DNA from 2 places in the Streptomyces sp. NPDC052012 genome. Region 2 is predicted to be linked to the other one. Evidence: riboswitches for the same ligand, from Rfam matches in the RefSeq annotation. Region 2 holds a riboswitch; the other holds the start of a gene.

Region 1 (10,894 bases), on a different contig from region 2:
TGGACGAAGCGCCCGAACTGCTCGGACCAGAAGTACGGCACCGGGTCGTACACCGCCGGAGGCTCACCCGTGGCCGCACCGAGGATGTTCGCGGCGACCGTGCGGGGCCCCTGGAGGGCGTTGTCCCAGTGGTGGACGAGCAGCCGTTCGCCGTAGCGCCCGGAGGGGAAGGACGCGCAGTCGCCGACGGCGTAGACATCGGGGACGGACGTCGCCAGGTGGCGGTCGGCGACCACCTCGCCGTACGCGCCGAGCCGGACCCCGGACCCGGCCAGCCAGGCGGTGGCGGGGCGGGCGCCGATCCCGACGACCACCGCGCCCGCGGGCAGCCGTGAGCCGTCGTCGAGCAGCACCGCGCCGGGCTCGACGCGCTCCACGCGTGCGTGCGTCCGCAGCTCGACTCCCGCGTCGGCGTACCAGGCGGTCATGGGGGCGGCCACCTCCGCGGGCAGCGCCTCGGCCAGCGGCCGGTCGGCGGCCTCGACGACGGTGACCGCGCAGCCCGCCTCGCGCGCCGCCGTGGCGAACTCGGCGCCGATCCAGCCGGCGCCGACCACCACGATGTCGTGCTGCCGGGCGAGCACGGGCCGCAGCCGCTCGGCGTCGTCGAGGGTGCGCAGCAGGTGCACGCCGGGCACGCCGTCCGCGCCGGGCAGCCGGACCGGTTCCGCGCCGGTGGCGATCACCAGGACGTCGTACGGGACGGGCCCGGCCTCGGTGTCCAGCCGGTGGTCGGCGGGGCGCAGGCCGAGCACCTCGCAGCCGAGCCGCAGGTCGATGCCGAGCGCCTCGAAGTCGACGTCGAAGGCGGAGTCCTCGGCCTTGCCGAGCAGCACGGCCTTGGACAACGGCGGCCGGTCGTACGGCTGGTGGGGCTCGGCGCCGATGAGCAGCACCGTGCCGCCGAACCCCTGCTCGCGCAGGGCGACCGCGGTCTGGACGCCGGCCATGCCCGCGCCCGCCACCACCACCCGGCGCGTCTCGTCGGACGACTCCGGTTCCTGCGTCTGCTCGCTCACCTGATCACCATAAGCACCTGACGTTTTGTCAGTCAGTCCCCCTGGGCCACGACCTGCGCCACGACCTGTTCCACCACGCTGGTCCCACTGCCCGGCTGCGACTCCCACTCCCAGCTCTCCTCCAGCCGGACCCGCCCGTCGGGCAGGTCCACGACCGTCGACACACAGTGCCCCGAGGAGGTCGTGCCGTCCCGCTTGAGCTGCACGTACCGGAAGTCCAGCCGGTCCCCGTCCCGGGTGCCCAGCAAGTGGCCGCGTACGACGTCGCCGCCCGCGTAGTCGGCCCAGATCTCGCCGTCCCGCTCGTGGTAGCGGAAGCGGGTGCGGGTGCCGACCTGGCCCGGTGCCTGGTCGGCGACCGGGGCGAGGACGAGACCGTCGAGCGAACGGGCCACGGCTGGGCTCCCTTACAAGGTCGGTGCTCCGGGGGCTAGGGTGGCCAACGTAAAGCACTCGCGGGAGCCCGGACGCACCGGGCTGAGAGGGAGGCTGGCGGCCTCCGACCGTACGAACCTGATCCGGGTCATGCCGGCGAAGGGAGGGGCTGGACGCCCATGTCGCGTACGCGCACGTCCGACGTCCTTGTCATCGGGGGCGGAATCATCGGTCTGGTCACGGCCTGGCGGTCCGCGCAGCGCGGTCTCGCCACGACCGTGGTGGATCCCGAGCCGGGCGGCGGGGCCGCCCAGGTGGCTGCCGGGATGCTGGCCGCCGTCACGGAACTGCACTACGGCGAGCAGACCCTGCTCGCCCTGAATCTCGCCTCCGCACGCCGCTACCCCGACTTCGCGGCCGAACTGACCGAGGCCACCGGACACGACCTCGGCTACCGCCGCTGCGGCACGCTCGCGGTCGCCCTGGACGCCGACGACCGGGCCCATCTGCGCGAGCTGCACGCGCTGCAGCAGCGGTCGGGGCTGGATTCACAATGGCTGTCCGGGCGGGAGTGCCGGCGGCTGGAGCCGATGCTCGCGCCGGGTGTGCGCGGCGGGCTGCGCGTGGACGGCGACCACCAGATCGATCCGCGGCGGCTCGCGGCGGCGCTGGTGACGGCCTGTGAGCGCGCGGGCGTGGTGCTGCACCGCGCGTGGGCCGAGCGGCTGGTCGTCGCCGGGGACCGGGCGGCGGGCGTGGTCACCGCCGGCGGGGCCGAGCTGAACGCCGGGCAGGTGGTGCTGGCCGGAGGCAGCCTGAGCGGGCGGCTCGCGGGGGTCCCGCAGGACGTGGTGCCGCCGGTACGGCCGGTGAAGGGGCAGGTCGTACGGCTGACGATGCCCGCCGAGTACGGGCCGTTCCTGAGCCGGACCGTGCGGGCCGTGGTGCGCGGCAGCCACGTCTATCTGGTGCCGCGCGAGAGCGGCGAGCTGGTGATCGGGGCGACCAGCGAGGAGCTGGGCTGGGACACCACCGTCACCGCGGGCGGCGTGTACGAGCTGCTGCGCGACGCCCATGAGCTGGTGCCCGGGATCACCGAGCTGCCGCTCACCGAGACCCGGGCCGGACTGCGGCCGGGCTCGCCCGACAACGCTCCGCTGCTCGGGCCGACGGGGCTGGAGGGGCTGCTGCTGGCCACCGGGCACTACCGCAACGGTGTGCTCCTCACGCCGGTGACCGGCGACGTCATGGCCCATGTGCTGACCACGGGGGAACTCCCCGCCGAGGCCCGGCCGTTCACGCCCCGGCGCTTCACCGCCGACGCACTCATGGAGCAGTCCGCATGAACATCTCGGTCAACGGGGAACCCCGAGAGGTCGAGTCCGGAACCCGTCTCGTCGTCGTCGTGACGTCGCTCACCGCGGCGCCCTCGGGCGTGGCCGCGGCCCTGAACGAAACCGTCGTCCCGCGCACGCAGTGGGCCTCCACTCCCCTCTCCGAGGGTGACCGCGTGGAAGTCCTCACCGCCGTCCAAGGAGGCTGATCATGGCCGACGATCCCTTCGTCCTCGGTGGTACGTCCTTCACGTCCCGCCTGATCATGGGCACCGGAGGGGCGCCGAGCCTCGATGTGCTGGAGCGGGCGCTGGTGGCGTCCGGGACGGAGCTGACGACCGTCGCGATGCGGCGGGTGGATCCCTCGGTGCACGGGTCGGTGCTGTCCGTGCTGGAGAAGCTCGGGATCCGGGTGCTGCCGAACACGGCGGGGTGCTTCACCGCCGGGGAGGCGGTGCTCACCGCGCGGCTGGCGCGGGAGGCGCTGGGTACCGATCTGATCAAGCTGGAGGTCATCGCCGACGAGCGGACGCTGCTGCCGGATCCGGTCGAGTTGCTGGAGGCGGCGGAGACGCTGGTGGACGACGGGTTCACGGTGCTGCCGTACACCAATGACGACCCGGTGCTGGCGCGGAAGCTGGAGGACGTGGGGTGTGCGGCGGTCATGCCGCTGGGGTCGCCGATCGGGTCGGGGCTCGGGATTCGCAATCCGCACAACTTCGAGTTGATCGTGGAACGGGCCGGGGTGCCGGTGATTCTGGATGCGGGGGCCGGTACGGCGTCGGATGCGGCGCTGGCGATGGAGCTGGGGTGTGCGGGGGTGATGCTGGCGTCCGCCGTCACCCGGGCGCAGGAGCCGGTGCTGATGGCTCACGCCATGCGGAGTGCGGTGGAGGCGGGGAGGCTGGCTCGGTTGGCCGGGCGGATTCCGCGGAGGCATTTCGCCGAGGCGTCGTCTCCTGCGGAGGGTTTGGCCGTGCTGGATCCTGAGCGTCCTGCCTTCTGAGCCGGCGCTGCTCTCCCGTCCTGCTCTCCCACCCACGCACCACCCGTTTCCGGTCGGTCGAGAGGTGGGCGCTCCCCGTGGGGGGCGATCGCCGTCGGCGGCTGCGGGTGAGTGGGGGGGCAGCTCTGGTGCTTCCCGGCGTGTGCGAGACGCGTCACAGGTGCGCTGCAATAGGGGTCCGAACAGGGGTGGACGGGGTCGGGGTGTCGGTTGTGGCTCGTAGACTCCCTGCGTGGACACGACCCTTCAGGACCCTCTGGTCGGGCAGGTGCTCGACGGCCGGTACCGCGTCGAGGCGCGGATCGCGGTCGGCGGGATGGCCACGGTCTACCGGGCCGTGGACACCCGTCTGGACCGCGTGCTCGCGCTCAAGGTGATGCACCCGTCCCTCGCCGCGGACGGCTCGTTCGTCGAGCGGTTCATCCGGGAGGCGAAGTCGGTCGCGCGCCTGGCGCACCCGAACGTCGTGCAGGTCTTCGACCAGGGCACCGACGGGGCGTACGTCTACCTGGCGATGGAGTACATCGCCGGCTGTACCCTGCGGGACGTGCTGCGCGAGCGGGGCGCGCTGCAGCCGCGGGCCGCGCTGGACATCCTGGAGCCGGTGCTGGCCGCGCTCGGCGCCGCGCACCGCGCCGGGTTCGTGCACCGGGACATGAAGCCGGAGAACGTGCTCATCGGGGACGACGGCCGGGTCAAGGTCGCCGACTTCGGTCTCGTGCGTGCCGTGGACACGGTGACGAACACCACGGGCACCGTGCTGGGCACGGTCTCGTATCTGGCGCCGGAGCAGATCGAGCACGGCACCGCCGACCCCCGGGTGGACGTCTACGCCTGCGGCATCCTGCTCTACGAGATGCTCACCGGCGAGAAGCCGCACGACGGCGACTCCCCCGCGACCGTGCTGTACAAGCATCTGCACGAGGACGTGCCGCCGCCGTCGGCCGCGGTGCCCCGGATGGCGTACGAGCTGGACGAGCTGGTCGCCGCCGCGACCGCGCGCACGCCCGAGGTGCGTCCGCACGACGCCGTGGCGCTGCTCGCCCGCGTCCGCGAGGCGCGCGGGCGGCTCGGCGACGAGCAGCTGGACGCGGTGCCGCCGCAGGCGCTGACGGCGGAGCACGACAACGCCGAGGACCGTACGAGCGTCATCCCGCGCGCCCTCACCGTGCCGCGCCCGCTCCCCGTCAACGACGACGAGGGCGGTGACGGCGAGGACTCCTTCCACCGCACCAGCCGGTTGCAGTCCCCGCCCCCGCTGCCGCCCCGGCGGCGCACGGGGATGCGGCGCGGCCCGATGGCGGTCGTCGTCGCCGTGCTGCTGGTGCTGGGCGTGGGCACGGGGATCTGGTACATCAACTCCGGCCAGTTCACCAAGGTCCCGCCGCTGCTGGCGAAGACCGAGGACGAGGCCCGGGACCGGCTGGCGGACGCCGGGCTGGACGTCGGCAGGGTGACGGAGGCGTACAGCGACACCGTGAAGCGGGGCACCGTGATCAGCACGGACCCGAAGGCGGGCGCGCGGATCCGGGGCAACGACTCGGTGTCGCTGGTGATCTCCAAGGGCCCGCAGACCGTGCGGGTGCCCGACCTGGACGGTTACGCGCTGGACAAGGCGCGCTCCCTGCTGAAGGACGAGGGCCTGGAGCCGGGCATGGTCACCCGGGAGTTCAGCGAGGACGTGCCCCGGGGCTCGGTGATCTCCACCGAGCCGGGCAAGGGCACCAAGGTCCGCGCGGGCTCGGCGGTGGCGCTCACGGTGAGCAAGGGCAGCCCGGTGGATGTGCCGGACGTGACCGGTGACGATCTGGCGGACGCGCGGGCCGAACTGCAGGAGGCCGGCCTGAAGGTGAAGGTCGCCGCCCAGCGGGTCAACTCCGAGCACGACGCGGGCCAGGTGGCCCGGCAGAACCCGGGCGCCGGCGGTGTGGCCGCCGAGGGCGACACGGTGACGCTGACGCTGTCCAAGGGTCCGGAGATGGTCGAGGTCCCGGACGTGACCGGCGACAGCGTGGACGAGGCCAAGGAGAAGCTGGAGGGCGCCGGGTTCCGGGTCGACGAGGACCGCGGTCTGCTCGGGCTGTTCGGCGACACGGTCGAGGGCCAGTCCGTGGAGGGCGGCGAGACGGCGCCCAAGGGTTCCACGATCACCATCGAGATCCGCTGACGGGACGGGCGGCCGGGGCCCCGGACCGGTGGGCTCCGGCGGTCATGACACCCTGAACGGGTGAAGAGTGACCTCCCCCGCAACCCGATCGGCAGCCATGTGCCCGTGGCCGGCGGTCTGCATTCCGTCGGTCTGTCCTACGCCCGTGAGCTGGGCGCCGAGACCGTGCAGGTCTTCGTCGCCAATCCGCGCGGCTGGGCCACCCCGGTGGGCAGTCCGCGGCAGGACGAGGCGTTCCGGGCGGCCTGTGCGGACGGGTCGATCCCGGTGTACGTGCATGCCCCGTATCTGATCAACTTCGGCTCCCACACCGAGGCGACCGTCGAGCGGTCGGTGGAGTCGCTGCGGCACTCGCTGCGCCGGGGCCGGGAGATCGGCGCGCTGGGTGTGGTGGTGCACACCGGGAGCGCGACGGGCGGGCGGGAGAGGCCGGTGGCGCTGAGGCAGGTGCGGGAGTACATGCTGCCGCTGCTCGACGAGCTCACCCACGACGACGATCCGTTCCTGCTGCTGGAGTCGACGGCGGGGCAGGGCGCCTCGCTGTGCTCGCGGACGTGGGACTTCGGGCCGTACGTCGAGGCGCTGGACGCCCATCCGAAGCTCGGGGTCTGCCTGGACACCTGCCATGTCTTCGCCGCCGGCCACGATCTGACCGGGCCCTCCGGGATGCGTCAGACGCTGGATCTGCTGGTGGACACGGTCGGCGAGGGGCGGCTGAAGCTGATCCACGCCAATGACTCCATGGACGTGGTCGGCGCGCACCGGGACCGGCACGCGAACATCGGCGCCGGCCACATCGGCGAGGATCCGTTCCGGGAGCTGATGACCCACCCGGCTACCGAGGGCGTGCCGCTGATCATCGAGACACCCGGTGGCAAGGAGGGGCACGCGGCGGACGTGGAGCGGCTGAAGAAGCTGCGCGACGGCTGATCCGCGCGGGCCCGGGAGGGGTCAGAGCTCGGGGCCGTCCCCGGGCTCCTCCTGGTAGGAGTAGCGCTGTTCCTGCCACGGGTCGCCGATGTTGTGGTAGCCGCGCTCCTCCCAGAAGCCGCGGCGGTCGGCGGTCATGTACTCCACGCCCCGGACCCACTTCGGGCCCTTCCAGGCGTACAGGTGGGGGACGATCAGGCGCAGCGGGAAGCCGTGCTCCGCGGTCAGCAGTTCGCCGTCCTTGTGGGTGGCGAACAGCGTGCGCTCGGAGGCGAAGTCGGCGAGCCGGAGGTTGGAGCTGAAGCCGTATTCGGCCCACACCATCACATGGGTGACGTCGGGGGCGGGCGGGGCAATGTCCAGGATGGTGCGGGCGGGGATCCCGCCCCACTCGGCGCCGACCATGCTGAACTTGGTGACGCAGTGCAGATCGGCCACGACGGTGGTGTACGGCAGTGCGGTGAACTCCTCGTGGGTCCAGCAGTGCTTCTCACCGTCGGCGGTGGCGCCGAAGACCCGGAACTCCCAGCGCTCGGGCCGGAACTTGGGGACCGGGCCGTAGTGCGTGACCGGCCAGCCGCGCTGCAGTCGCTGTCCCGGCGGGAGCTCGAACCGTGCCGCTCCTTCTCCTGCGCGCTCCCCCGATTCGCGTTCCGCCGGCTGACCCATGTCTCCATCCTGACAGACCCGGACCGATGCCCATGACCGACCCCCCTTACAGCCGGGCAAAGAGAAACAAGCACTCAATTTGCCACAACTCGGACTAAGCATGGACTTACTTACTAAGTGAAGACTTACTGGACGATCTTCTGCACCGGTGGAATCATGCGGCGCAACCCGCCAGTTCCGTGTGGAAGGAGCCTTACGCGATGCAGGGCGACCCCGAGGTCATCGAGTTCCTCAACGAGCAGCTGACCGCCGAGCTGACCGCGATCAACCAGTACTTCCTGCACGCGAAGATGCAGGAGAACTTCGGCTGGCCCAAGCTGGCGAAATACACACGGGCCGAGTCGTTCGACGAGATGAAGCACGCGGAGGTGCTGACCGACCGGATCCTGTTCCTGGAGGGGCTGCCGAACTACCAGCGGCTGTTCCACGTGCGGGTGGGCCAGACCGTCAAGGAGATGTTCGAGGCGGACCGGCAGATCGAGGTCGAGGCCATCGACCGGCTGCGGCGCGGGATCAAGGTGATGCGCGAGAAGGGTGACATCACGTCCGCGAACATCTTCGAGTCGATCCTCGCGGACGAGGAGCACCACATCGACTATCTCGACACCCAACTGGATCTGGTGGAGAAGCTCGGCGAGGCGCTGTACATCGCCCAGCTGGTCGAGCAGCCTGACAGCTGAGGGCGCTCGGGGCGGGCGGCTAGGCCGCTTCGTCCAGCCCGTCCAGTCCGGCGACCTCGGCGAGCACCGGCTGGCCCTGGTCGGCCAGCTCACGCCGCGGACACGCCCCGCGGCCGAGGATCGCCTGGATGCGGCGGACGCACGAACCGCAGTCGGTGCCGGCCTTGCAGGCGGACGCTATCTGGCGGGGGGTGCAGGCACCGTCCTCCGCGTGCTTCTTCACCTGCTGCTCGGTGATGCCGAAGCAACTGCAGACGTACACGCGGGTCACCTCCCGATGGATGCAAGGGTCGTGCCATCCCGACCCTTGATCGGTGAGGCTAACCTAACCTTACCCGTCGCCCGGTGGCCGCAAAAGTGGGGTGGGGCGCGGATCGTATGTGATCCGCGCCCCACCCCTTTTTGCCTCGGGTCACCGGTGCATCCGGTGCCGGCCGGTCACTGGTCCCGGTACATCTCCGCGACGAGGAACGCCAGGTCCAGCGACTGGCTGCGGTTGAGCCGCGGGTCGCAGGCCGTCTCGTAGCGCTGGTGCAGGTCGTCGACGAAGATCTCGTCGCCGCCGCCCACGCACTCGGTGACGTCGTCGCCGGTGAGCTCCACGTGGATGCCGCCCGGGTGGGTGCCGAGCGCCTTGTGCACCTCGAAGAAGCCCTTGACCTCGTCGAGCACGTCGTCGAAGCGGCGGGTCTTGTGGCCCGAGGCCGCCTCGAAGGTGTTGCCGTGCATCGGGTCGGTCACCCAGGCGACGGTGGCACCGGAGGCGGTGACCTTCTCGACCAGCTCGGGGAGCTTGTCGCGGATCTTGTCCGCGCCCATGCGGACGATGAAGGTCAGCCGGCCCGGCTCACGCTCCGGGTCCAGGCGCTCGATGTACTGCAGCGCCTCCTCGGCCGTGGTGGTCGGGCCGAGCTTGATGCCGATCGGGTTGCGGATCTTCGAGGCGAACTCGATGTGGGCGTGATCCAGCTGCCGGGTGCGCTCGCCGATCCACACCATGTGCGCGGAGACGTCGTACAGCTGCCCGGTGCGCGAGTCGACGCGGGTCAGCGCCGTCTCGTAGTCGAGCAGCAGCGCCTCGTGCGAGGAGTAGAACTCGACGGTCTTGAACTCCTCCGGGTCGGCCCCGCAGGCGTGCATGAAGTTCAGCGCGTTGTCGATCTCGCGGGCGAGCTGCTCGTAGCGCTGGCCGGACGGGGACGACTTCACGAAGTCCTGGTTCCAGGCGTGCACCTGGCGCAGGTCGGCGTAGCCGCCGGTGGTGAAGGCGCGCACCAGGTTCAGCGTGGAGGCCGAGGCGTGGTACATGCGCTTGAGCCGCTCGGGGTCCGGGACGCGGGCCTCTTCGGTGAAGTCGAAGCCGTTGACGGAGTCGCCGCGGTAGGTCGGCAGGGTCACGCCGTCGCGGGTCTCGGTGGGCTTGGAGCGCGGCTTGGAGTACTGGCCGGCGATCCGGCCCACCTTCACCACGGGCACGGAGGCGGCGTACGTCAGCACGGCGCCCATCTGGAGCAGGGTCTTGAGCTTGTTGCGGATCTGGTCCGCGGACACCGCGTCGAACGCCTCGGCGCAGTCGCCGCCCTGGAGGAGGAACGCCTCTCCCTTGGCGACGGCCGCCATCCGGGCGCGCAGCTGGTCGCACTCGCCCGCGAAGACGAGCGGCGGATACGACTCGAGGTCCGCGATCACTGCGCGCAGAGCCTCGGCGTCGGGGTACTCGGGCTGCTGCGCCGCGGGCAGGTTTCGCCAGGTGTTGCCAGCGCTCGCGCTGGTCTTAGCGTTCACGGTCACGGCTTCCACATTACGGGGTCGGATGCGCCGTCCATTCCGCCGCTCACCAAGTGAGACGAGGCTCGCTCCGCCGCACGCGGTGCGGCGAGGGCAAGGCGGCGGTGGGTGCGGCGGAGCATCAGCCGGGCCATGAGGGGATGGGCGTGGCGCACGATGGCCCAGTACAGCCGGCCGCGCAGGTTGTGGATCCGGACCACCGAGGAGAGGGTCACCCTCCCGGCCACCGGGTCGAGAAGGAGCGACGCGCGAAAGTCGAGATGGCCCGCGTCCTCGCCGAGCAGGAGTTCGTCCTGCGCACGGCCGACGACCGGGATCCCGCGCAGCACGCCCTCCCAGGCGTCCGGGTCGGCCGGCATGCCGGGGCGCAGGTCCAGGGCGTAGGCGTCGGTGTAGTCGGACTCGGGGAAGGCGGTGCGCAGCAGGGCGGCCCCCGCGGGTACCTCGACCGCTTCCGGGCGGTCCCAGGTCAGGCGCTGGAGCAGGCGGACGTACCGGCCGCGGCGGGTGGGGCGGGCGAGGGAGCCGGTGGCGGCCAGCTCGGCGTTGTCGAAGAGTTCCTCGATGACCGTGCCGTGCACCGCGCGCACCGCGAACAGCCAGCCGAGGCGCTCCCCGAGCGGCTGGTCCTGCTCCAGCACGTGCCGTACGCGGCAGCGGTCCGGGCCGAGCGGCTGGACCGACAGTTCGTGGAAGCCGTCCGCGGGCGGGTCGAAGGCGAAGCGGATCCGGCGGCCCGGCTCGTACTCGGTGACCGAGTAGCGCACCGGCCCGTGGCCGCCGCAGGCGCCGACGCCGAGCGGACGGTCGAAGCGGATCGGGGCCCAGGCGGGGCTCGGGAAGAGGGGGTCGTCGGCGCCGGCGAGCCGGTCCAGCAGGGCGCCGACCCGCTCGGCGGGCGCGGCCAGGACGCGGTCGTGGACGTT
Region 2 (10,894 bases):
GCCGAACGTCGCCCGCTCCAGCCAGAACTCCAGCAGCTTCCGGTCGCCGAGCACCTCGAGCCGCGGGGCGTCCAGCGGCAGGCGCCGGTAGAAGGCGAGGAGCAGGGAGGTGAGCGGGCCGCGCAGGGCGACGCTCGCCTTCTCGTGCCCGCGGCGCCAGGTGACACCGTCCTCACCGAGCTCGATCAGCCACTCGGCGTTCAGACCGGGCGCGGTGTCGGTGGCGTGCAGGTGGAGCGAGGCGCCGGGCCGGCGCAGATCCTTCGCCGGGCCGTCCGGCAGGACCCGCTGCACGAACTGCACGATCTCCAGCCACTCGTCCACCGCGTCGGCGGCCACCTCGGCCGCGACCGGCGCGAAGGGCCGGCCCGCGGCGAGCATGGCGTCCGCGTGGTGGACGACGAGCTCGTGGGTCATCCGCCGGGCCCAGAACCCGGTGGTGTGGATCCCGGACCATGCCCACACGCGCGTGTCCGGTCCGGCTTCCCGCAGCGCGGCCACCGCCGCCGCACCGGCCTCGGCCAGCCACGTCTCCAGCGCGGCGGCATCTCCGCGGGTGCCGGGCCCCTCGGTCCCCGGTACGTCGTCGATCGGGACCTCCTCCTGGGCCCGGGTGCGCACCAGCAGCTCCACCCAGAGCAGGGCCCGTCCGACATGGCGCACCAGCTGCTCCAGGGTCCAGTCCGGGCAGGTCGGCACCGTCGCGAAGAGGCCGGACCCGGAGGTCAGCAGGGCCCTGAACTGCCCTGTCCGGTGGGTGATTTCGTCGCAGTAGCGGTCGTGGGAGAGCGTGGTCATGACGTCACCCTACGAGCGCGGTGATCAGCCCAGCACCACGATTTCCGCCGCGTCGAACTCGACCCCGACCTCGTCGCCGACCTCGGGTGCCGCCCGCAGCGGGCAGGCGGCCTCCAGGCGCGGGGCGTCCTCGGGCTGGAGGTGGACGGCGACATGGGTGCCGCGGAAAGTACGGGCGGCCACCGTGCAGCGCAGGCCGGCGTCGGCGGGAACCAGGCGCACCCCGGCGGGCCTGATCAGAAGAGTGCGGGCGCCCTGCGGGGCGTCGGCGGGCACGGGGACCTTGCCCCAGGGCGTCACCGCGACGTCCGCGCCGACGGTCGCCTCGACGACGTTCTCGAAGCCGAGGAACCGCGCCACGAAGGCGTTCGCGGGCCGCTGCCACACCTGCAGCGGTGTGCCGGACTGGGCGATCCGGCCGTCCCGCATCACCACCACCCGGTCGGCCAGCGCGAACGCCTCCCCCTGGTCGTGGGTCACGGCGAGCACGGTGGTGCCCAACCGGCCGAACAGCTCGCGCAGTTCGACGACCAGCCGCTCCCTGAGGGACCGGTCGAGCTGGCCGAGCGGCTCGTCGAGCATCAGCAGCCGCGGGCTCGGCGCGAGCGCCCGCGCCAGCGCCACCCGCTGCTGCTCACCGCCGGACAGGGCCGCGACCGCCCGCCCGGCCGCCCCCGGCAGACCGACGAGATCCAGCAACTCCCGCACGCGACCGGCCTGTTCACCGCGCGAGGCGCCGCGCATCCGCAGCCCGAAGGACACGTTGCCGGCCACGTCCCGCTGCGGGAACAGCTGGTGGTCCTGGAACATCAGCCCGACCCCGCGCCGATGCGCGGGCACACCGGACTGGTCGCGGCCGTCGAGCAGCACGTGCCCGGCATCGAGGGGCTGGAGCCCGGCCACCACCCGCAGCAGCGTCGACTTGCCGCTGCCGCTGGGCCCGAGAACGCAGACGATCTCGTGCTCGGCGACCGACAGGTCCACCGTGTCCAGCACCGCCCTGCCCCCGAAGCGGACGGTCGCGCCCTCAAGGCTCAGCAGCATCTAGAACTCCCCGGTCCGGTCGGTCCGCAGCCGCTCCAGCACCAGCAGCGCCACCGCGCACACGATCATCAGCATCGTCGACAGGGCCATCGCCTGGCCGTAGTTGAGGTCACCCGGCCGCCCCAGCAGCCGCGCCACGGCCACCGGCAGCGTCGGGTTGTCCGGCCGCGCGATGAACACCGTCGCCCCGAACTCCCCCAGCGACACCGCGAAGGCGAACCCGGCCGCGATCAGCAGCGCTCGCCGCACCATCGGCAGGTCCACCTCCCGCCAGGCCCGCCACGGCGACGCCCCGAGCACCGCCGCCGCCTCCCGCAGCCGTACGTCCACCGCCCGCAGCACCGGCAGCATGGTCCGCACGACGAACGGGACGCCCACCAGCGCCTGCGCGAGCGGCACCAGGATCCACGAGGACCTCAGATCCAGCGGCGGCTCGTCGAGGGCGATCAGGAAACCGAAGCCGACCGTCACCGCGGACACCCCGAGCGGCAGCATCAGCAGCGCGTCGAAACCGCGCACCAGCCGCCCCGCGTCCCTCCGGGTCAGCGCCACCGCGGCGAGCCCCCCGATCAGCACGGCGATGACGGTGGCGGCGACCGCGTACTGCAGCGAGTTGGCGACGGCCTGGATCGGCGCGACCAGGAACACCCCGCCGTCGTCCCGGGTCAGCGCCCGGTAGTAGCCGAGGTCCGCGGCGCCGAAGGAGCGCTCCACCAGCACGGCGAGCGGCAGCACGAGCAGTACGGCGACGGTGGCGACCACCCCGCCGAGCAGCGTCCACTGCCCGGCGCCGCGCGGCCGGCGCGCGGTCACGGACGCGTCCACCAGCCGCAGCGCGGTCTCCCGGCGCCGCACGGTCCAGGCGTGCAGGGCGAGGATCGAGCCGACCGCGACGAACTGGATCATCGTCAGCACGGCGGCCGTGGACAGGTCGAAGATCTCGGAGGTCTGCCGGTAGATCTCCACTTCGAGGGTGGAGAAGGTGGGCCCGCCGAGGATCTGCACCACACCGAAGGAGGTGAAGGTGAACAGGAAGACCATCAGCGTCGCCGCGGCGACGGCGGGCACGAGCGCGGGCAGCGTGACGGTCCGCCAGGCGGTGAAGCGGGAGGCGCCGAGCATCCGCGCGGCCTCCTCCTGCCGCGGGTCGAGCTGCGCCCACAGCCCGCCCACGGTCCGTACGACGACGGCGTAGTTGAAGAAGACGTGCGCGAGCAGGATCGCCCACACGGTGGTGTCCAGGCGTACCCCCCACCACTCGTCGAGGAGTCCGCCGCGCCCCACGAGCGCCATGAACGCCGTGCCGACGACCACCGTCGGCAGCACGAACGGCACGGTGACCACGGCCCGCAGCAGCTGTTTGCCGGGGAACTCGAAGCGGGCGAAGACGTACGCGCCGGGCAGGGCGATCACCAGGGTCAGGGCGGTGGAGACGAGCGCCTGCCAGGTGGTGAACCACAGGACGTGCCGGATGTCCGGCTGGGCCAGCACGTCCCCGATCCGCCCGAGCTGCCAGCCGCCGTCGGTCTTCAACCCCCGCGCGACGATCGCGGCGACGGGGTAGGCGAAGAAGACGGCGAAGAACGCGACGGGCACGGCCATCAGACCGAGCCGCGCCGCGTTCCCGCGCCACCTGGCCGCGGCGCGGCTCACCGGCGCGGTCCGGCTCACTTCAGGACGAGCGAGGTCCACGACTTGACCCACTGGTCACGGTTGTCGGCGATCTTCGCCGGGTCCATGGTCTCCGGGTCCTTCGCCTGCGGCCCGAACTTCACGAACTCCTGAGGCACCTGGGCGCCCTCGCGCACCGGGTAGACGAACATGTTCAGCGGCATGTCGTCCTGGAACGTCTTGCTGATCAGGAAGTCGAGCAGCGCCTTGCCGCCCTCGGGATTCTTCGCGTTGCTCAGCAGGCCCGCGTACTCGACCTGGCGGAAGCAGGTGCCCTCGGCGACGCCGGTGGGCGCGGTGTCCGGCTTCGGGTCGGCGTAGATCACCTCGGCGGGCGGTGAGGACGCGTACGACACGACGAGCGGCCGGTCGCCCTTCGCCTTCTTGCCGCCGGCCGAACCGGAGAACTCCTCGTTGTAGGCCTGCTCCCAGCCGTCGACGACCTTGACGCCGTTGGCCTTGAGCTTCTTCCAGTAGTCCTGCCAGCGGTCGTCGCCGTACTTCGCGGCGGTGCCGAGCAGGAAGCCGAGGCCGGGTGAGGAGGTGGAGGCGTTCTCGGTGACGAGGAGGTCCTTGTACTCGGGCTTGATCAGATCGTCGAAGGTCTTGGGCGGGTCGAGCTTGTGATCGGCGAAGTACTTCTTGTCGTAGTTGACGCAGACGTCGCCGGTGTCGACGGGGGTGACCCGGTGCTTGTCCCCGTCCACCCGGTACTCGGGCAGGATCAGGTCGGAGCCCTTCGCCTCGTACGGCTGGAACAGCCCGTTGTCGAGGGCGCGGGACAGCAGGGTGTTGTCGACGCCGAAGAAGACGTCGCCCTGGGGGTTGTCCTTGGTCAGGATCGCCTTGTTGACGGCCTGCCCGGCGTCGCCGTCCTCGAGGACCTTGACCTTGTAGCCGGACTGCTTCTCGAAGGCGGCGACGACGTCCTCGGACGCGGCCCACGAATTGTGGCTGACCAGGGTCACGGTCTTCGACCCGCCGCCGCTCGGGTCGTCGCCGTCGGACGACCCGCACGCGGACAGCGTGACCAGCCCCAGCCCGACGGCCAGGACGGTGACCTTCTTGGTGATGCTCACTGGATTCCTCCTGGAGTGACCAGGAAGAGACGCGGCCCTGCCCGGGACACCCGTGAGGGTCCCGGGCAGGGCGCAACAGCTCGAGTGGTGACCGATCTCCCTACCCAGAATGACCTGGGCCAGGTTCGGAGGGTCTGCGGCCGGTGCCGCACTCTCAGCGCTGTGGCGCTCCCCTGTCGGAATATGAAGGTGTACGCCGGTCAGGTTACCGCTCGCTCGCGGCGAGCTGACCACAGGCCCCGTCGATCTCCTGGCCACGGGTGTCCCGGATGGTGACCGGCACACCGTGCGCGGCGATCGCCTCCACGAACGCCTTCTCGTCCTCGGGCCGCGAGGCGGTCCACTTGGAACCGGGCGTGGGGTTCAGCGGGATGAGATTGACATGCACGGGCCGCCCCTTGAGCAGCCGTCCGAGCCGGTCACCGCGCCACGCCTGGTCGTTGATGTCACGGATGAGCGCGTACTCGATGGACAGCCGCCGACCGGACTTGGCCGCGTACTCGAACCCGGCGTCGAGCACCTCGCGCACCTTCCACCGGGTGTTCACGGGGACGAGGGTGTCGCGCAGCTCGTCGTCCGGGGCGTGCAGGGAGATGGCGAGCCGGCACTTGAAGCCCTCGTCGGAGAACCGGTGAATCGCCGGAACGAGCCCCACCGTCGACACGGTGATCCCCCGCTGCGACAGCCCGAGCCCGTCCGGCTCGGGGTCGGTGAGGCGGCGAATGGCCCCCACGACCCGCTTGTAGTTGGCGAGCGGCTCGCCCATGCCCATGAACACGATGTTGCTCAGCCGCGCGGGCCCGCCGGGCACCTCCCCGTCCCGGAGCGCCCGCATCCCGTCGACGATCTGATGCACGATCTCCGCGGTGGACAGATTCCGGTCGAGTCCCGCCTGCCCGGTCGCGCAGAACGGACAGTTCATCCCGCACCCGGCCTGCGAGCTGATGCACATGGTCACCCGGTCCGGGTACCGCATCAGCACGGACTCGACGAGCGTCCCGTCGAACAGCTTCCACAGCGTCTTGCGGGTGGTGCCCTGGTCGGTCGACAGATGCCGCACGACGGTCATCAGCTCGGGAAGCAGCGCCTCCCGCAGCCGCCCGCGGGAACCGGCCGGGATGTCCGTCCACTGCTCCGGATCATGCGCGTACCGCGCGAAGTAGTGCTGCGACAGCTGCTTGGCACGAAACGGCTTCTCACCGACCGCAACGACCGCCTCCTTGCGCTCGGCAGGCGAGAGATCGGCAAGATGCCGCGGCGGCAGCTTGGCTCCGCGCGGCGCGACAAAGGTAAGTTCTCCGGGCTTAGGCATGGCTGTACCAGTGTCGCAGATCGACTCGGGTGACCTGCGGGTGTTGGCTGCCACACCTGTCGCTGGTGGTCGTCGCTGGTCGCCCGTGAGCGGCCTCGGACGGCCCGGGGACGGCCCAGCGGCGATCACTCGTCGGTTGCCAGCCACTCATCGAGCCGGACCTTGACCTGGTGGTTGTGGTCGACGTGCCAGAGGACCTGTCCACGAACGAGGGCCCCTAGGGCGGGGAGATTCATTCCGAGCGGCATGGCCGTGATCTCCGCCAACGCCACGGCGTCGGGCACGCCCTTTATCCGCAGGAAGACCCCGAATGGCCGGCGCCCGACGACCTTGCCGGTGATCCAGTGACCCACGGGTAGGGCCGCCACGGTTGCCGCCCAACTCCGCCGCCTGTCCTCGGCAGCCGGCACTTCAGGGTCCGTCGGCCACGCGTACTCGTCCATCTCTGGATCATGCAGTCCTGGGACCGGTGCTTGGAAGACGCGGGCAAGCATGGGTGGGCTGGGACGGCGGTACCACGCCAATGCTGTGCTGTGCCGTCGAGTACCACTGCCGTTCGCCGTCGTTGCCGTCAGCGCTGCCGTCACTGCCGTCGGCGGTGGGGCCGGGTGAGCAGGCGAGCGCATGGCCCGGACGTCCTTCCCCTTCTGCAAAGCCTGAGAGCCGGCATCGGATCTCGCAGGGCGCTTCGGGGCGGCCTAGGCTGTGATCAGGGGACCCTCGAGTAGAAGGGACCCGAGATGCACTTCGTCCTGATCGCGACCCACACTCCGGAAGTCTGTCCGACCTCCAACGCGACAACGCGCGACCTGCTGCTGCAGACCGCCCCCGACACCCCGAACCTCGCCCAGAAGGCAGGCGTCGAGATCGTGGCCGGCCCCTTCGTCAACCGCGAGCACACGATCGTCGTGGTCGTACGGTCCGACAAGGTCGAGAACGTCGACCGCTTCCTGGTGGAGTCTCGTCTCACCCACTGGAACCGCGTCCGCGTGCTGCCCTCGCTGACCATGGAGGAAGGGCTCGCCGAAGTCGAAGCACAGACGCCGATCTTCTGAACCCGCCCGCTCAGGCACGCGGCCGGTGCCTCAGCGCCGCGTGCCGCCATCTCGGGGACCGCTCCGACCGTTCGGGGGACGTTTCCTTGATCATGGAGGCCGACGGCCCTGCCCGGCCCGGCGGCCTCTCCGGTCAGCGGACGGCCTGGGCCATCGCGTCGCGCAACGTGGCCACCTGGCGCTCGACCTCGCGGTAACGGTCGCCGATCTTGAACTCGGGCGTCGGAATGACCCGGCCCTCGTCCAGGGCGGTCAGCCGGTCGCCGAGCGCCGCGAGGTCCGCCTGCCAGCCGTACCAGCCCCCCGCACCCTGCGCGGCGTGCAGTTCGTCCTGCGCCGCGCGCACGGCGGCGTACACCCGCTCGCGCAGGGGGACCAGTTCCGCGCGCAGGCGCTCGGTCTTCATCCTGACTTCGACGAGAGCCTCCGTCATGCCGACGAGTTCCTCGCCTGCTTCCGCCATGCCGTCGGCCTGCTCCACCATCACCTCCAGCCACGGCAGCGCCGCGTCGACGCCGTTGCGCAGCTCGGCGACGGCACGCTCCCGGTTGTCCAGGTACTGCTGGGCCACGTCCTGCAGGCGGCCGAGCGTCGAGAGGGCGGCCTCCAGCTGCGGGCTGATGGCGTCGACGGGCACACCGTCCCGCCCGCCGAGCAGCGCCTGGACGGCCTCGATCTCCCCCAGCGTGGCGGCGACCAGTTCCATCAGCCCCTCATGGGCCTGGTCGGTCGAGCTCAGCGTCTGCTCGACCGCCTCCAGGTTCTCGTCCGCCTGGTCACGTCTGGTGCGCTTGCGCCCCCACATACACCCCACCCCTCCCGTGCACGACGATCACGGTGCGGTGATCATATGCCCGGAAGGGGTGGGTCGGGAGTGCTGTGGAACGGCTGTTCAGCCGGACCCCACGAAGAGCACGAGCAGCAGCCACACCACCGGCGCCGTCGGCAGGAGTGAGTCCAGGCGGTCCATGATGCCGCCGTGGCCCGGGAGGAGGGTGCCCATGTCCTTGATGCCCAGATCGCGTTTGATCATGGACTCGCCGAGGTCGCCCAGCGTCGCGCTGGCCGCGACGGCGAGGCCGAGCAGCAGGCCCTGCCACCAGGTGCCGTCGTCGATGAGGAACTGCATGCACAGGGCGCCCGCCACCATGGCGAAGGAGACCGCGCCGAGCAGCCCCTCGCGGGTCTTGCCGGGGCTGATCCGCGGAGCGAGCTTGTGCTTGCCGAAGCGCCAGCCGACCGCGTACGCGCCGGTGTCGCTGACGACCGTCAGCAGCAGGAAGGTCAACACGCGCCAGGCGCCGTCGTCGGCGGTGAGCATCATCGCGACGAAGGTCGCCAGGAACGGCACGTAGAACGCCGCGAACAGGCCCGCCGTGACGTCCTTGAGGTAGCCCTCGGGCGGCTCGGTCATCCGCCAGACCAGCACCGCCAGCGCGGTGAGCGCCATGGCGACCCACGCGCCCTCGGCGCCCCCGACGTATCCGGAGATCACCATGGCCGCACCGCCGAGCGCGAGCGGCACCAGCGGCGCCTTGATGCCCTTGCGCTCCTGGAGCCGCTTCGTGAGCTCCCACAGGCCCACCACCACGGCCACGGCGATCACACCGACGAAGACGGCCTTCACGACGAACAGCGAGGCGACGATCACGGCACCGAGGCCGACCCCGACGCCTATCGCCGCACCGAGGTCGCGCCCGGCGCTCTTCTTCGGCGGCCGAGGTGCCGGCTGCGAGGCGTCGGGCATGGGCTCCGGATTCTGCGGCACCTCCCCCGGGTGGGTGCGTGCCTGCGTCGTCTCGTCTCGGAACAGGGGGCCGCTCAGCCGGGCGGCCCCCCGGTCCGCATCCTGGTCTCCGCCGTGCGCGGGCACGTCGGCCACGTAGGGCAGGGGGCGAGTCTGCTGCGCGTTGTGCGCATCGTACGCGGGACCCGCCGGGGCAGCCCCCTGGACAGGCCCCTGGTCGGACGGCCCCCAGTACCCGGTCTGCGGCGGGGTTCCCCAGGAAGAGTCGTTCATCAGACCTCGAGCAGCTCTGCTTCCTTGTGCTTCAGGAGCTCGTCCACCTGGGCGACGTACTTGTGCGTGGTGTCGTCGAGCTCCTTCTCCGCGCGGCGGCCCTCGTCCTCGCCGATCTCGCCGTCCTTGATCAGCTTGTCGATGGCGTCCTTGGCCTTGCGGCGCACCGAGCGGATGGACACCTTGGCGTCCTCGCCCTTGCCCTTGGCGACCTTGATGTACTCGCGGCGGCGCTCCTCGGTCAGCTCGGGGAACACCACCCGGATGATGTTGCCGTCGTTGCTCGGGTTGACGCCCAGGTCGGAGTCGCGGATCGCCTGCTCGATGTTGCGCAGCGCGCTCTTGTCGAACGGCGTGACCACGGCCATGCGCGGCTCGGGCACGGAGAACGAGGCCAGCTGGTTGATCGGCGTCGGCGCGCCGTAGTAGTCGGCCACGATCTTGTTGAACATCGCCGGGTGCGCACGGCCGGTGCGGATCGCGGCGAAGTCCTCCTTGGCGACCACGACGGCCTTCTCCATCTTCTCCTCGGCCTCGAGGAGGGTCTCTTCGATCACCACTTGCTCCTGCGTGTCTTGAGTAGGCCCGGCTGCGGTTCCGTTGTCTCGGCGGCGGCCGGCTGCGTCGCGTCTTCTTTCTGCACGGTTCCCGACCGGCGGGACATTGTCCATCCCCCGGTCAGGGTGATCAGCCGTGGCTGACCTGGTCACCCACCAGCGTGCCGATCTTCTCACCCTTGACGGCGCGGGCGATATTGCCCTCCGCCAGAAGCTCGAAGACCACGATCGGGAGCTTGTTGTCGCGGCACAGCGTGACGGCCGTGGCGTCGGCGACCTTCAGATCGCGCGTGATGACCTCCCCGTAGCCGAGGTGGTCGAACTTCACCGCGTCGGGGTTGGTCTTCGGGTCGGAGTCGTAGACCCCGTCCACGCCGTTCTTGCCCATCAGCAGCGCCTCGGCGTCGATCTCCAGGGCGCGCTGGGCGGCGGTGGTGTCGGTGGAGAAGTACGGCATGCCCATGCCGGCGCCGAAGATGACCACACGGCCCTTCTCCAGGTGCCGTACGGCGCGCAGCGGGATGTAGGGCTCGGCGACCTGGCCCATGGTGATGGCGGTCTGCACGCGGCAGTCCACGCCCTCCTTCTCCAGGAAGTCCTGGAGGGCCAGGCAGTTCATCACGGTGCCGAGCATGCCCATGTAGTCGGAGCGGGCGCGGTCCATGCCGCGCACCTGCAGTTCGGCGCCGCGGAAGAAGTTCCCGCCGCCGATGACGATCGCGATCTGTGCGCCGTCCCGCACGACGGCCGCGATCTCGCGTGCGATGGCGTGCACCACGTCGGGGTCGACGCCCAGGCCCCCGCCACCGGAGAAGGCCTCTCCGGACAGCTTCAGCAGAAACCGGCCGCGTACTTTGCCGTCGTCGCTCTTCTCAGCCTTGGTGGTCATGGTCGGATCCCGCCTCTTTCACGTGTTGCACATACAAGAAGGCCATTGCCGGTGGGGCGTGTTTCGCATCCCGTGCGGCAATGGCCTCCTCGTCAGATCTGCTGTCGTCCGGCACGCGCGCGTGCGTGACGCCGTGTCCGGACGACTGCTGTCGACCCTATCCGGGTCGCGCGTCCGTCGCGGTACGGACTCAGATGCCGACCTTGATGCGCGTGAAGCGCTTCAGGGTGACACCGGCCTCGTCCAGGACCTTCTGGACGGACTTCTTGTTGTCCAGCGCGTAGGGCTGGCCGAGCAGCGTGGCGTCCTTGAAGAAGCCGTTGAGGCGACCCTCGACGATCTTCGGCAGGGCGGCCTCGGGCTTGCCCTCGGCGCGGGTGGTCTCCTCGGCGATGCGACGCTCGGCCTCGACGACCTCGGCCGGCACGTCCTCCTTGGAGAGGTACTTCGGCGCGAAGGCGGCGATGTG

Evidence for each region. Region 2 has a riboswitch for thiamine pyrophosphate ahead of AB0412_RS21415 (thiamine ABC transporter substrate-binding protein). Riboswitches for the same ligand answer to the same signal wherever they lie in the genome.
Region 1: it holds a riboswitch for thiamine pyrophosphate, as region 2 does, so the genes downstream of both, thiO (glycine oxidase ThiO) here and AB0412_RS21415 (thiamine ABC transporter substrate-binding protein) in region 2, are expected to answer to the same signal.

Annotation. Positions count from the first base shown of each region.
Region 1 is NZ_JBFAXA010000001.1:578,596-589,489, reverse strand. It holds gene AB0412_RS02690 (FAD-dependent oxidoreductase) at 1-1,019, opposite strand, end outside; gene AB0412_RS02685 (hypothetical protein) at 1,052-1,414, opposite strand; TPP riboswitch at 1,465-1,576, shown strand; gene thiO (glycine oxidase ThiO) at 1,574-2,740, shown strand; gene thiS (sulfur carrier protein ThiS) at 2,737-2,937, shown strand; gene AB0412_RS02670 (thiazole synthase) at 2,940-3,734, shown strand; gene pknB (Stk1 family PASTA domain-containing Ser/Thr kinase) at 3,967-5,901, shown strand; gene AB0412_RS02660 (deoxyribonuclease IV) at 5,962-6,831, shown strand; gene AB0412_RS02655 (sulfite oxidase-like oxidoreductase) at 6,853-7,500, opposite strand; gene bfr (bacterioferritin) at 7,701-8,180, shown strand; gene AB0412_RS02645 ((2Fe-2S)-binding protein) at 8,200-8,451, opposite strand; gene AB0412_RS02640 (class II 3-deoxy-7-phosphoheptulonate synthase) at 8,619-9,971, opposite strand; gene AB0412_RS02635 (DUF2867 domain-containing protein) at 9,968-10,894, opposite strand, start outside.
Region 2 is NZ_JBFAXA010000013.1:94,733-105,626, forward strand. It holds gene AB0412_RS21400 (maleylpyruvate isomerase family mycothiol-dependent enzyme) at 1-798, opposite strand, end outside; gene AB0412_RS21405 (ABC transporter ATP-binding protein) at 823-1,842, opposite strand; gene AB0412_RS21410 (iron ABC transporter permease) at 1,843-3,444, opposite strand; gene AB0412_RS21415 (thiamine ABC transporter substrate-binding protein) at 3,510-4,592, opposite strand; TPP riboswitch at 4,672-4,777, opposite strand; gene rlmN (23S rRNA (adenine(2503)-C(2))-methyltransferase RlmN) at 4,798-5,904, opposite strand; gene AB0412_RS21425 (hypothetical protein) at 6,030-6,347, opposite strand; gene AB0412_RS21430 (hypothetical protein) at 6,645-6,959, shown strand; gene AB0412_RS21435 (hypothetical protein) at 7,093-7,764, opposite strand; gene AB0412_RS21440 (phosphatidate cytidylyltransferase) at 7,852-8,979, opposite strand; gene frr (ribosome recycling factor) at 8,979-9,536, opposite strand; gene pyrH (UMP kinase) at 9,667-10,425, opposite strand; gene tsf (translation elongation factor Ts) at 10,616-10,894, opposite strand, start outside.